Cytobacillus luteolus: one gene and its partner. The protein of the gene in region 2 interacts with the protein of the main gene of each other region in a pairwise test. Links are inferred from orthologs where the notes say so. Each region holds a gene or a part of one and is shown on either strand. Other genes may lie near its edges.

What was found.
Region 1: the proteins of J2Z26_RS07500 (region 2) and J2Z26_RS03795 interact in binary tests that used the Bacillus subtilis proteins (3 or more experiments, as listed by UniProt). The link is inferred for Cytobacillus luteolus from one-to-one orthologs.

What each region holds. Positions count from the first base shown.
Region 1 is NZ_JAGGKM010000001.1:731,435-736,289, reverse strand. Bases 1-2,900 are described here. They hold J2Z26_RS03795 (serine/threonine protein kinase), read right to left. Parts: upstream 1,897-2,900; coding sequence 1,105-1,896; downstream 1-1,104. Other genes in these bases: J2Z26_RS03785 (SCP2 sterol-binding domain-containing protein), read right to left, coding at 2,615-2,900; J2Z26_RS03790 (hypothetical protein), read right to left, coding at 1,905-2,078; J2Z26_RS03800 (CBO0543 family protein), read right to left, coding at 516-1,007; J2Z26_RS03805 (CBO0543 family protein), read right to left, coding at 55-519. Also shown: more of J2Z26_RS03785, read right to left, coding at 2,901-2,941; J2Z26_RS03780 (hypothetical protein), read right to left, coding at 3,009-3,776; J2Z26_RS03775 (polysaccharide deacetylase family protein), read right to left, coding at 4,115-4,855.
Region 2 is NZ_JAGGKM010000002.1:522,845-528,996, reverse strand. The notes cover bases 1,502-4,216. They hold J2Z26_RS07500 (ATP-binding protein), read right to left. Parts: upstream 3,206-4,216; coding sequence 2,798-3,205; downstream 1,502-2,797. Other genes in these bases: fadH (2,4-dienoyl-CoA reductase), read left to right, coding at 3,363-4,127; J2Z26_RS07505 (ATP-binding protein), read right to left, coding at 1,502-2,835. Outside these bases: J2Z26_RS07515 (sensor domain-containing protein), read left to right, coding at 1-285; J2Z26_RS07510 (metallophosphoesterase), read right to left, coding at 302-1,174; more of J2Z26_RS07505, read right to left, coding at 1,294-1,501; J2Z26_RS07490 (EAL-associated domain-containing protein), read left to right, coding at 4,256-5,470; J2Z26_RS07485 (hypothetical protein), read left to right, coding at 5,554-5,793; J2Z26_RS07480 (DUF3993 domain-containing protein), read left to right, coding at 6,134-6,152. UniProt on the Bacillus subtilis protein: Provides the crucial link between the upstream module (communication of environmental stress) and the downstream module (integration of the environmental signals with signals of energy stress) that compose the signal transduction pathway controlling the sigma-B factor.

The DNA.
Region 1 (4,855 bases), on a different replicon or contig from region 2:
ACTAATTTTATTCTACTGCTTTTAATACAGCAATTACTTTTATATAAAAAGCATTTATGACTGACTCTTAAAATACCACTTATAAAAGAATCGTAATAGAGCTAATGTAGCAAAAATACTACCCCATGAGATATACCATGTCCAGTTTATATATTCAATTAGGTCTGTATATTTCTCTACAATAATTTCTGGAATTACTATTCCTGTCGTTAAAGCGGCAGTATAAAAAAACTGTTTCCATTTAGTTGAAGATGCAGGATAGTACAGATTATAAAAGATACCAATCACGGGAAAAACAAAGAATTCAAACGTAAAACTCGTTTCGTTAACTGAAGCTAAGAACCTTTTTGGATACTCAATTAAATCGTATTCAACAACAAGAATCCCTAAAAACCATGATACGAAAATCATAAATAAAAAGGATATACTTGCTTTACGATAATAATACTTAGGAATAAAAAACACGGAAATGGCTGTTATCATCCAAACATAGTGTTCAATAAACGACTCTATACTCATATAACATCATGCCTTTTTAACGATTTAGTAAATGGCTCTCCTTTTAACATCCACATAATATATTTTCTACAAAGCATAAGTTCAAATAGAAAATTGATTGCACTTGTCTGGGGTTTTGCCTCCATTAAATCAGTTGTTCTCCCTATAATAAATAAGAATAAAATAATTCCGCCTACAGTATAAAGATAATGAAGTGCCTGCCTAATCTTCCCTCCATTTTCTGGATACCATCGTTGAAACAAAACTGCAGCTGTTGGAAAAACGATATATTCAGAAGAAAAATTAATTTTAGTTGCCTCTGGAAATTCACGAATCGGAGCAGATAACACACCAAACTTCGTCATAACGATACTAAACAACCACGTTAACATTTGAAAAAACAAAAAGACGGCAATCATTTCTCTTACTCGGTCACGTGGAACAGCAAAGTATAAGATTAATGGAAATATAACCCAGATGGCTAAAATAACAGTAAAATCAATCGACATATTTCACCATCCTTTTTTTGTTAGTATACTTTGTTGAAGCATAAATATACTTCGAATAGCGAAATGCTTTTAGGCTTAGATAAATAAGAAAACGCCCCTACCATTTATTAGTAGGAACGCTCTGCACGAAATTAGTTACATCTTGAATTAGTTGATCAACATCTTGATAACCACTATCTATTTGAAGCATTCTCTTTATTATTTTTAGACTCTTTGGTCTTAATGAGAGCTCTTCCATCCAGCTTCTTTCCTTCGCCTTATCTTCATAGCTTGAATAAAGCAAAAATAGCACAAAATGACCTAAGCCGTAAATATCTGAACGAAAAGCAATTTCACGAAACAACCTTACCTCTTCTGCTTCAATAAATGCTTGTTCGGATGCATGTTGTATATAACCTGCCAACCCAAAATCAATTATTACAATCTCATTTTCTCTAAGTAGGATGTTTGGAATTCGTAAATCTCGATGAACAATTCCTTTTTCATGGATCATTTTTACAACTCGAAGGACCTGTAATAGCACCTCAAAGGACTCTCGTTCATTAAAGGTCTTACCTTCTTCAAATATTAATTGCTCAAAGTTTTTCGCCTTTATCCATTCCATAACAAGAAAATGCCTTTTTCCTTCTTGGAATCGTTCATAGCAGACAGGAATCGATGAATGTTGGAACAAACCTAGGATGGCTTCCTCTTTTTCAAATGTCGCTAACCCTGTTCGATACTTTCGCTTACGAAGCTGCTTAACAATTACTTCTTGACCTATTTCCATATCAAGGGCTATATATACTAGACCATATCCACCCTTGCCTAAAAAGCGGTCAATTCGATACCTTTCTTTTAACACAGTACCTTTAGGTAAGGTTCTTTCAAGTAAATCAACAATGAACATATTACTTCTTAACTACTAAACGAGCTAAATTTATATTTGCCTTTTTTCTTATAGTAATGGTTACCGTATTTTGAAGGATGACCAAAGTGCTTCATTTTTTTATAATCGCTGCTAGAGTACTTATGGTGCTTGTTTTTGTGTAATTGTTGTTTTAAAAACATCTTTAACAGTTTCTTTAACATAAAACTCCCCCATTCTTAAACCTTAATTAGTTTCATTTATGTTACTTACATTGTAGATATGCTAATGAAAACAAAGCTTTTTTAAACTATGTGTTGATTTTCGTTACAGGACACTCGCTTTCCGCGGGGCGGGCGGTGAGCCTCCTCGGAGCACAGCTCCTGTGGGGTCTCACCTGTCCCGCTACTCCCGCAGGAGTCTCGTGTCCTTCCACTACAACCAACACTACTAGTTAATAAACACTGTCTCATAACTGCGCCAAAAAAAAAAACGCTTCTACCCATACTACCTGGTAAAAGCGTTTTACATCATACCTTTACCAAAGCAATTGGCAAAGGTCTCGCTTACAACAAAATGTTGCCAACAAAGCCGAGGAATGTTTTTCCTGAAATGACGACTTTATTGTGATTGCTACTCCCCTTTGAATGTAATCTCATTATATCGTAAAAAAGAGAACAACATCAACTTATTTTAATGAGACTTATTCCTCCAAATTAAATGCGATATCTCACATCATGAAATATCGCCACTGTCTTTTTTATTGATATAACTTTACGATTTCCTGAAGCTTTAAAGCTAACCCTAGCTTACCTTCAACCTTTAAGCCACCTGTCATAAAGGCCATCGTCGTATTTAGGTCGTCCTTTAAAAGTTTCGAGAAGTTCTTTTCATTTAGAAAAAGTGTTACCTCTGCCTCATGTGGTGTTCCTTCTACTACTTCAACACGTCCACTAGTTAGAACAATTTGTAGAGGCCCGCTTTCTTCTAAATTCACTTGATATACTCTGTCTTTTTCATTTTCGATATGTTCCGGATTTGTATTCATTTTTTCAACTAATGATTGTAATTCATCTCTTACTGACATCGAATCACCCTACCTAATCCTTATGTATTTATTATTCTACTAGACTATTCTAGAAAAATATAACATACTATTTTAACGGATTCAAAAGTTTTTTCGAAAAATTCGTTTTTTTGAGATAACTCTTCGTTAGGATGGTTAGTATTAGTATCATTCCAAGTAATCCAGAACCCACTGGATACAGAAATGGGAAAAAATACGTTGGATAAGCATGCAAAATATCAGAATAATAACCCATTGCCAATCGATTAGTTCCTGAAAAGTTAATAAGGTTTACAGCAAGTAAATCTTCAGAACGATTTTGAAACTGAATTTTCTTCTCACGCCACTTACCACTTGCTTCATTGATATAAAAGATCCGCCATTCACGTTGTTCCATTGGGACTTCATCATCCGAAACCCTTTGAACGATGGCTATACTATTTTCACCGGTTTGGTGGTCTTTTACTTTTAGAATATCAATCCAGGAAAAGTAGCGACTTCCGCGATCACGATTGGAAAGCCAAATCTCTGATGGTGTCGAAATTTCTTCTCCATTTAGAACAAATTGTATAGTAACAATATCACCTGGGGGTACTTTTTCATTCTTGTCCCATGGTGTAAGTGGAGCCTTTTTCCCTGTATTTTGTTCAACCAATCCTATATGTTGACTACCTATTGTAATCTCAGGTGTATCTATTATCGAGGGCCAGCCATCTTTTGCATATGAATGTTGTAATTCATAGCGATCATTTATCTTTTCTTCAAGAATCACTTCCCTAATCATATCAATTAAAGGCTTTGCAGAAGCTATAAGCAAGAGTAATCCTAGTAATAGCCGCACTCCATTTTTATTCATCTATGCATCTCCTTAGTAAAATACGGTATAATCTTTTATTACAATACCACCGTATGTAAAATTTTACTAATACTAGATTTCTAGGTCTTTATCATTTATAATCAAATTAGGAGTGTGTTTATTTGAATGTTAAGTCTTTTTTCAGGTGAGGTGTATTCACCTGAATTTTTTTTGCAATTAAATAAACAACTCCTTTATCTAAACCACTTTACTTTTATTTAAAATCATCCGTATCAAAATACGAATTTGCCCCCGATATAATAATGGTATAATTAATTTAAACATACATAATTTTGGAAAAAAAGCTACACTCTCATAAGGGAGTGTAGCTTTTGTTTTTAGTAAGGATTCACATAAGCCGGTAACGACTCATTCAGTGAACGAAACGTATAACCTTTTTGTGCAAAGTAGTTTAATAGGGTAGGTAAATGTTCTACCGTTTCTATATGCTCATGAAGGAGAATAACGACTGGCTTGTCACTTGATAATTTTTCATATTGCGTAATTACTTCATCAATATATCTTCCATCACGATACTGCCAATCACGGCTATCAATCGTCCAATCCCACAAAATAAATCCTGCATCCCTCACCGCTTGTTTGTACTCTGGCACCATGTATGGGGAACTACCAAAAGGTGCTCTTATTAAGTTGGATGAAATTCCGGTTAATTCATAAAGATAATCTTGGCCCTCCATCATTTCCTCGACAACTGAAGAAGCTGAACGATAAATGATTTCTTTGTTATGACTAACACCATGATGGCCAATTGTATGGTTCATTGCTACTTCTCTCACTTTGTCTGGAAACTCAATCATATTTGGGACAAGATAAAAAAATGTAGCCTTGGCATCATAGTCAGCAAGGATTTGTAAAATCTGTTCTGTTTGTTTACTTGGTCCATCATCGAAAGTTAGGTATACAACCTTCTCATCTACATGTTTAATAGGCTCACTATCAATCTCTTCAACAATTTCATCTACGATATCTATGGTAATCCAATCAATAGGAACAGTAAATGGTGTTCTCTCAATTGGAGCTTTTATTATATGAAACCCTGCTGGTGCTTGCACAATCGG
Region 2 (6,152 bases):
ACAGGATATTCTTCATTAAGCTATCTTAAATACTTTCCAATCGATACTTTGAAAATTGATCAATCTTTTGTTAGAGAGGTCTTACAGGATAAGAAAGATATGGCGATAACCACAACAATTATTCATCTTGCCCAAAGCCTAGGTTTATCCGTCGTTGCTGAAGGTGTGGAAGATGAGAAACAAGCAATTTTCTTCAAAAAGATGAAATGTGATAAAGCACAAGGTTACTTTTTCAGTAGACCGATCAATGAAGAGACCGTAGAGGCCCATTATTTTAAAAAATAACTACAAAAAGTCCACACTACTCTTTAGAGTGTGGACTTTTTAACGTGTAAACTGATATTTCTGGAATCGCTAAGAAGCGAAAAGGAAGGCGAGTTGTTCCAAGACCCTTATTAACGAACAGTGTCAAATTCTCTATTGTATGAGTACCCTCATAATATTTGCTTCCGAGTGGTGGAGTAACAAGAGGCCCTAGAAAAGGCAGCTGAATCTGGCCGCCATGACTATGACCAGAAAGCTGGATATGTGCTCCATGATATGCAGATTGTGGTGCAAGATCAGGCTCATGAACCAATAAAATGGTGAACAATGACTCCTTAGAAAAGGAGGCGAAAGTATGGGTATAATCTGGCCTACCTAACATTGCATCATCTAGTCCAGCAATCACAATGTTTTCTCCATCTTGGGAGATGATTGCAGAACTGTTCTTTAATAGAGTAAAACCCCCCTGATGCATAATCTCCTTATAAATTTCTGTACCGTATCCACCATGATCATGGTTTCCATAGATACAATACTTCCCTAGTGGAGCTTGGATCTTTGAAAGGATTGGTGGTATTGTTTCTGGAAAAGGGTATTTATTTGGTTCATCAAGAAGATCACCGGTAAATAGTACAATATCCGGTTTGGTCTGATTTATTTTCTCGACCACTTCTTCTAATTGTTCAATCGTAAAAAAGGGACCAACATGGGTGTCACTAAATTGAACAATTTTCTTAAAATTAAAGGAACTAGGGATAAGAGGATGTTGAATTGTATGCTTTGTAAGATGTATCATTTTAGGTTCTATATATTTGGCATAATAATAACCTAGGGCTGACGCTAAAAATGCTCCAACAATGGAAGAAATGATACGCTTTAAAAAGAATCGACGTGAATATTTTTTTGCCATATTACTAAACAATCCTGTCTCATATTTTTTATTAATCTATTATATCATTTCTCATTGACTAAATCTCTTTATTGAATATAAATAAGGCCTAAGCCATACGGCTAGACCTATGTTTTATCTTATAAAATTTTGAAATCCTCGAGTGCTTGTTTTAAGTCTGCTCTTGTTTCAACTTTGTCATCCAACGCAACTCCAAGTTCAATCATGGTATTAGCAACCTCTGAACGAATCCCAGTTACAACAGCATTACAACCTAATAGTCTAAACCCATCAATTATTTTAAACATATGCGCCACTACTGCTGTATCGAGGTAGGCAACTCCTGATAAATCGATAATCATCTTTTTGAATTTATTTTTCTCAATCTCACGCAGTGTTTTTTCTTGCAGTTTTTTTGCACGATAGGTATCCATTGTTCCTACAATTGGTAATACAGCGACTGTATCTGTTAATGGAATAATTGGAACAGATAGTTCTTCAATTACCTCACGTTGTGAATGGAAGAGATTGTTCTTGTATTCATTGAAACTTATAATATAGTGATTTAAAAACATATCTAAATAGTAATTAGTCTTCTTTTCAAGGCTAAAAAATTCATCAATTTCCACATCGCAATTTTTAAAGTAGTTATACATAAAGTCCCAATATAAACTACGTAACCCCTGGAACCACTCAAGCTTAATAATAGAAGGGAGGTCATGTTTTGCCCATTCTACACCCTGCTGTTTAGCAAGAATTAAAAGCTCATGCTCCGAATCTTGATCTAAATAACTAACAATCCTTAACGCAATTTCATGCAAATGATCTTCAGTTATAGGTGAATCTTTAATTTCAGCAAAAATTGTTCGAGAGCGTTTTTTTAAAAGTTCATCGAAGACTTCTTTATTAAAATATAAAAATTCCTTAAAGCTGTGGTTTTCTATGTATTGTAATCCATCCATGTTGGTTACTTTAAACTCCTTTTTTTGTGTGATTGGAAATACGATATCGAAGGCCGTTCCTATGCCTACAAAGCTTTCCACTTTAACCTTCGCGCCGTGTTTATGTAGTGTAGTAAATACTTGAGTAAGGCCCATTCCTGTTCCATTGTCTTTAGTTGAGAAAAACGGAGTCCCTAGCAGCTCCAGCTTTTCAGAAGGAATCCCCACTCCAGTATCTTTAATCCGAACACAAAGCTCTTCTCCTGACGAATAGAGGTCAACAGTTATTGACCCGCGGTCTTCTATAGCTTCGAAAGCATTTTTTAGTAAATTGAAGAATGCTTTCTTAAGTGCATTTTTTTGTCCTAAGATTACTTTGTCACAGTTTGAAAAACTTTTGATAATCTCCACTCTATAGATTTGGTCTTGAAAGAGTGCGAGAATAGCTTCGAGTTCAGAGCACAGATTAATAGAGACATATTTTTCAGCCTCTAAGTCTGGTTTAGAAACTTGTAAGAGGTTATTCAGGGTAGATAGTGCATTGTCTAGTTCAGATAATGCAATATCGATATATGGTTCAGACTTATCTTCATTAACTAGCTGTAAAAAACCTTTTACTGCTGTTAATGGATTACGGACTTCGTGGGCAATCCCAGCAGATAATTGTCCGATAGAGGCTAGTCGGTTTAGTCTGAGCTTTTCGTCACTTTCTACGTTGCTGGTTAATCCATTTTGTGACAATGACTGTCGTTCCTCCTTCCTCAGATGATTTAATATAAAATTCATCCATTAGTCTTTTTACACCTAGAAGTCCAAGACCTAAACCTTGTGAATTTGGGTTTTTTATGCCGCTCATTACATCGGATATAGATTTTATCCCAATCCCCCGGTCTTTAACGATTATGGTAACACCTTTGTCATTGACTTCACAGATAAATTCACCTGTACCTTTTGCATGCATAATGACATTCCGTGTTAATTCTGAAATACTAACAAACACCTTTTGCCTATCAATCTCTGAAAAAGGTAGGCTTTTTATTAATTGATTTGTTGAACTTAATGCAAGTAAAATATCATTTTCATTAATGATTGATGACTGATGTTTTCTCATAAATCCCCCCAGATTATACTAGCATCTCCATCATTATACAAAATAGTACAATTTATGCAAACCATATCCCTTAAAATAAAATTAGAAAATTTCGATAAATAGTGGTAAAATAAATGAATAGTCATTCATTTTAAAAATAAACAGGGGGAGTGGGAGAATGAAAGGGAAAGTAGTTATCGTGACTGGTGGTTCTAATGGAATGGGGAAATATATGGCTCAAAAGTTTGCAAAAGAAGGAGCCTATGTTGTCATTACTGGTAGAACTCTGGAAAAATTAGAAGCAACAAAACAAGAAATTGAAACATTTGAGGGGCAGGTGCTTCCAGTTCAAATGGATGTGCGTCAACCTGATCATGTTTCACATATGGTTAATGAAACTGACAAAGCATTTGGGAGAATTGATTTTCTTGTAAATAATGCTGCAGGGAATTTTATTACACCTGCAGAGAAGTTATCTGTAAATGGTTGGAATTCAGTGATTAATATTGTTCTTAATGGAACGTTTTACTGTAGTTCTGCTGTTGGGAACTATTGGATTGAAAAAGGGATAAAGGGAAGTATTATTAATATGGTTGCTACATATGCGTGGAATGCTGGAGCAGGAGTTGTGCACTCTGCAAGTGCAAAAGCAGGGGTACTTTCTATGACTAGAACCTTAGCAGTTGAGTGGGGCAGAAAATATGGGATAAGAGTAAATGCAATTGCTCCAGGTCCAATCGAACGTACGGGTGGAGCAGACCGACTTTGGGAGTCAGAGGAAGCTGCTAAACGTACACTATCTAGTGTGCCTCTTGGTAGGTTAGGAACTCCAGAAGAAATTGCGGGTCTTGCTTACTTCTTATTATCTGATGAAGCGGCATATATTAATGGTGAATGTATAACGATGGATGGCGGTCAATGGCTGAATCAATTCCCGTTTTAGATTCCAATGTAAAATGATTAGAAACCTACTTTTAGATAAAGTAGGTTTTTTTCAATTACCTCAGTTAGAGTAGATTAAAAGCATATGGTATAATCTTGTATAACAGGCTAGAACGTAGGGGTGAAATCATGATGGATCCATTGGATATTATGGCAAACATCGATCAAGTTGTACCTTATTATCAGGCGATTTTTAGCGCGGATGAACAATGTGTAATCGGATATGAGGTGTTTGGGAGGATAAAAACTGAGCAAGGTATAAAAAGTTTAGGTCCATTTTTTCATGATGAAACCATTCCAGAGGAATTCCGTTTAGAGGTTGATAATGAAATTTTAAGAAAGGCTTTAGGAGTATTTTCTGAATTTCATAAACATAGTCTAATCTTTATAAATCGTAATGCAAACTTATTAATGCTAGATCATGGGGAAGCATTTCTAGAAATGCTTTTAACCTATCAACAAAAAGGATTAGACCTTAACAATGTTGTAGTTGAGATTACTGAGCATAACTTTCAAGGCGATATCGAACAGCTAAATCATTTACTTACCTATTATCGAACGTACGGAATAAAAATTGCTGTTGATAATATTGGGAAAGAAAGTAGTAATTTAGAGAGAATAGGTATTTTAACTCCAGATATTTTAAAAATTGATCTGCAGGTTTTACGTCAAACCGAAATTAGCCAATCGTTTCATGATGTTGTCTATTCTATTTCATTGTTAGCAAGAAAGTTAGGAGCAACCCTTCTATATGAGGATATTGAATCTGCCTTTCAACTCCAATATGCTTGGAAAAATGGCGGTCGATACTATCAAGGCTATTATCTTCAAAAACCAGCTAGAGAATTTGTTGAAAGAGATCTACTAAAAGAGCGATTAAAGCAGGAGTTTCAGCAATTTATTAAGTATGAAAAGAGAAAGCTTGAAGCACTGTATACTATATCTGAAGAATTTCATGTTCAGCTACAGTCTGCTCTTGTAAAATTTAAAAAGAACGAATCATATAATGAGTTCCTATCTTATTTGGGTAAGACATTACATGATAAAAGTTTTAGAATGTACATTTGTGATGAGGATGGTTTTCAACAATCTGCCAACCTTCTCAAGAAGGACAATAAATGGCTTGTTCAAGAGCATTATTATATGAAAAATTGGAGCTGGAGACCTTATTTTCTTGAGACAATTTTTCGAATGAGAACGAAACGAATCGGAATTCTTTCTGATTTATATAGTGATATTGAGACTGGAGAAATAATTAGGACATTTTCTTACCCACTAGATGACCATCTATACCTATTTATAGATGTACCTTATGATTATTTATATGATCATGATGCTCTATAGTATTTTACACATATCCTTATCTTATTTATGGATAAGGACTTTGTTTTTGTGGGAAAGTAACAAAAACAAGGTGGTGATTTAGTATGGAGCAGTTGAATCTTGTTCTTTCAATTTTAGTAATTCTTATATTGGCTTTTGGACTAATCTATACGTATAGACTTGGAACAAAACAGCATACTATGCGTAGCGAATACGATACCGAAATCAGTGAAAAGGTCCAAGACCATCCATATATTCTAAACCCGGTTTTTCTTACTTATGCTATAGCAGCTGTGTTAGTCATTGCTTTTATTATATACAACGCTGTTGCTACTTCATGGTAACCCAAACCACAAGGACAATTTGTCTTTGTGGTTTTTTTGTAGTTCTCTTTTCTTAGTAATAGTGTGCTTTTAATATATAACGAATAGTAAATTACAACGGAAAGGAACGGTCCAGTTCAGATTTTTCTGTCGACAGTTTATACGTAATCTAAACAAAATCCACCTTAATATCTCATATTAACTGAACATATTTTGTTTGTAATCGTGAGAAAGGGGGAATATTGTTCGTACAGGCAATAACCTGTCAAAAGGTGAGGGATTTTTACGAACGATTAATGGCCTTTAAGAAACGTAATGTTGATACAATGATAAGTACAAGCCTTAAGGAAAGGGTGATATTTTGAGTAAGCGTCATTATT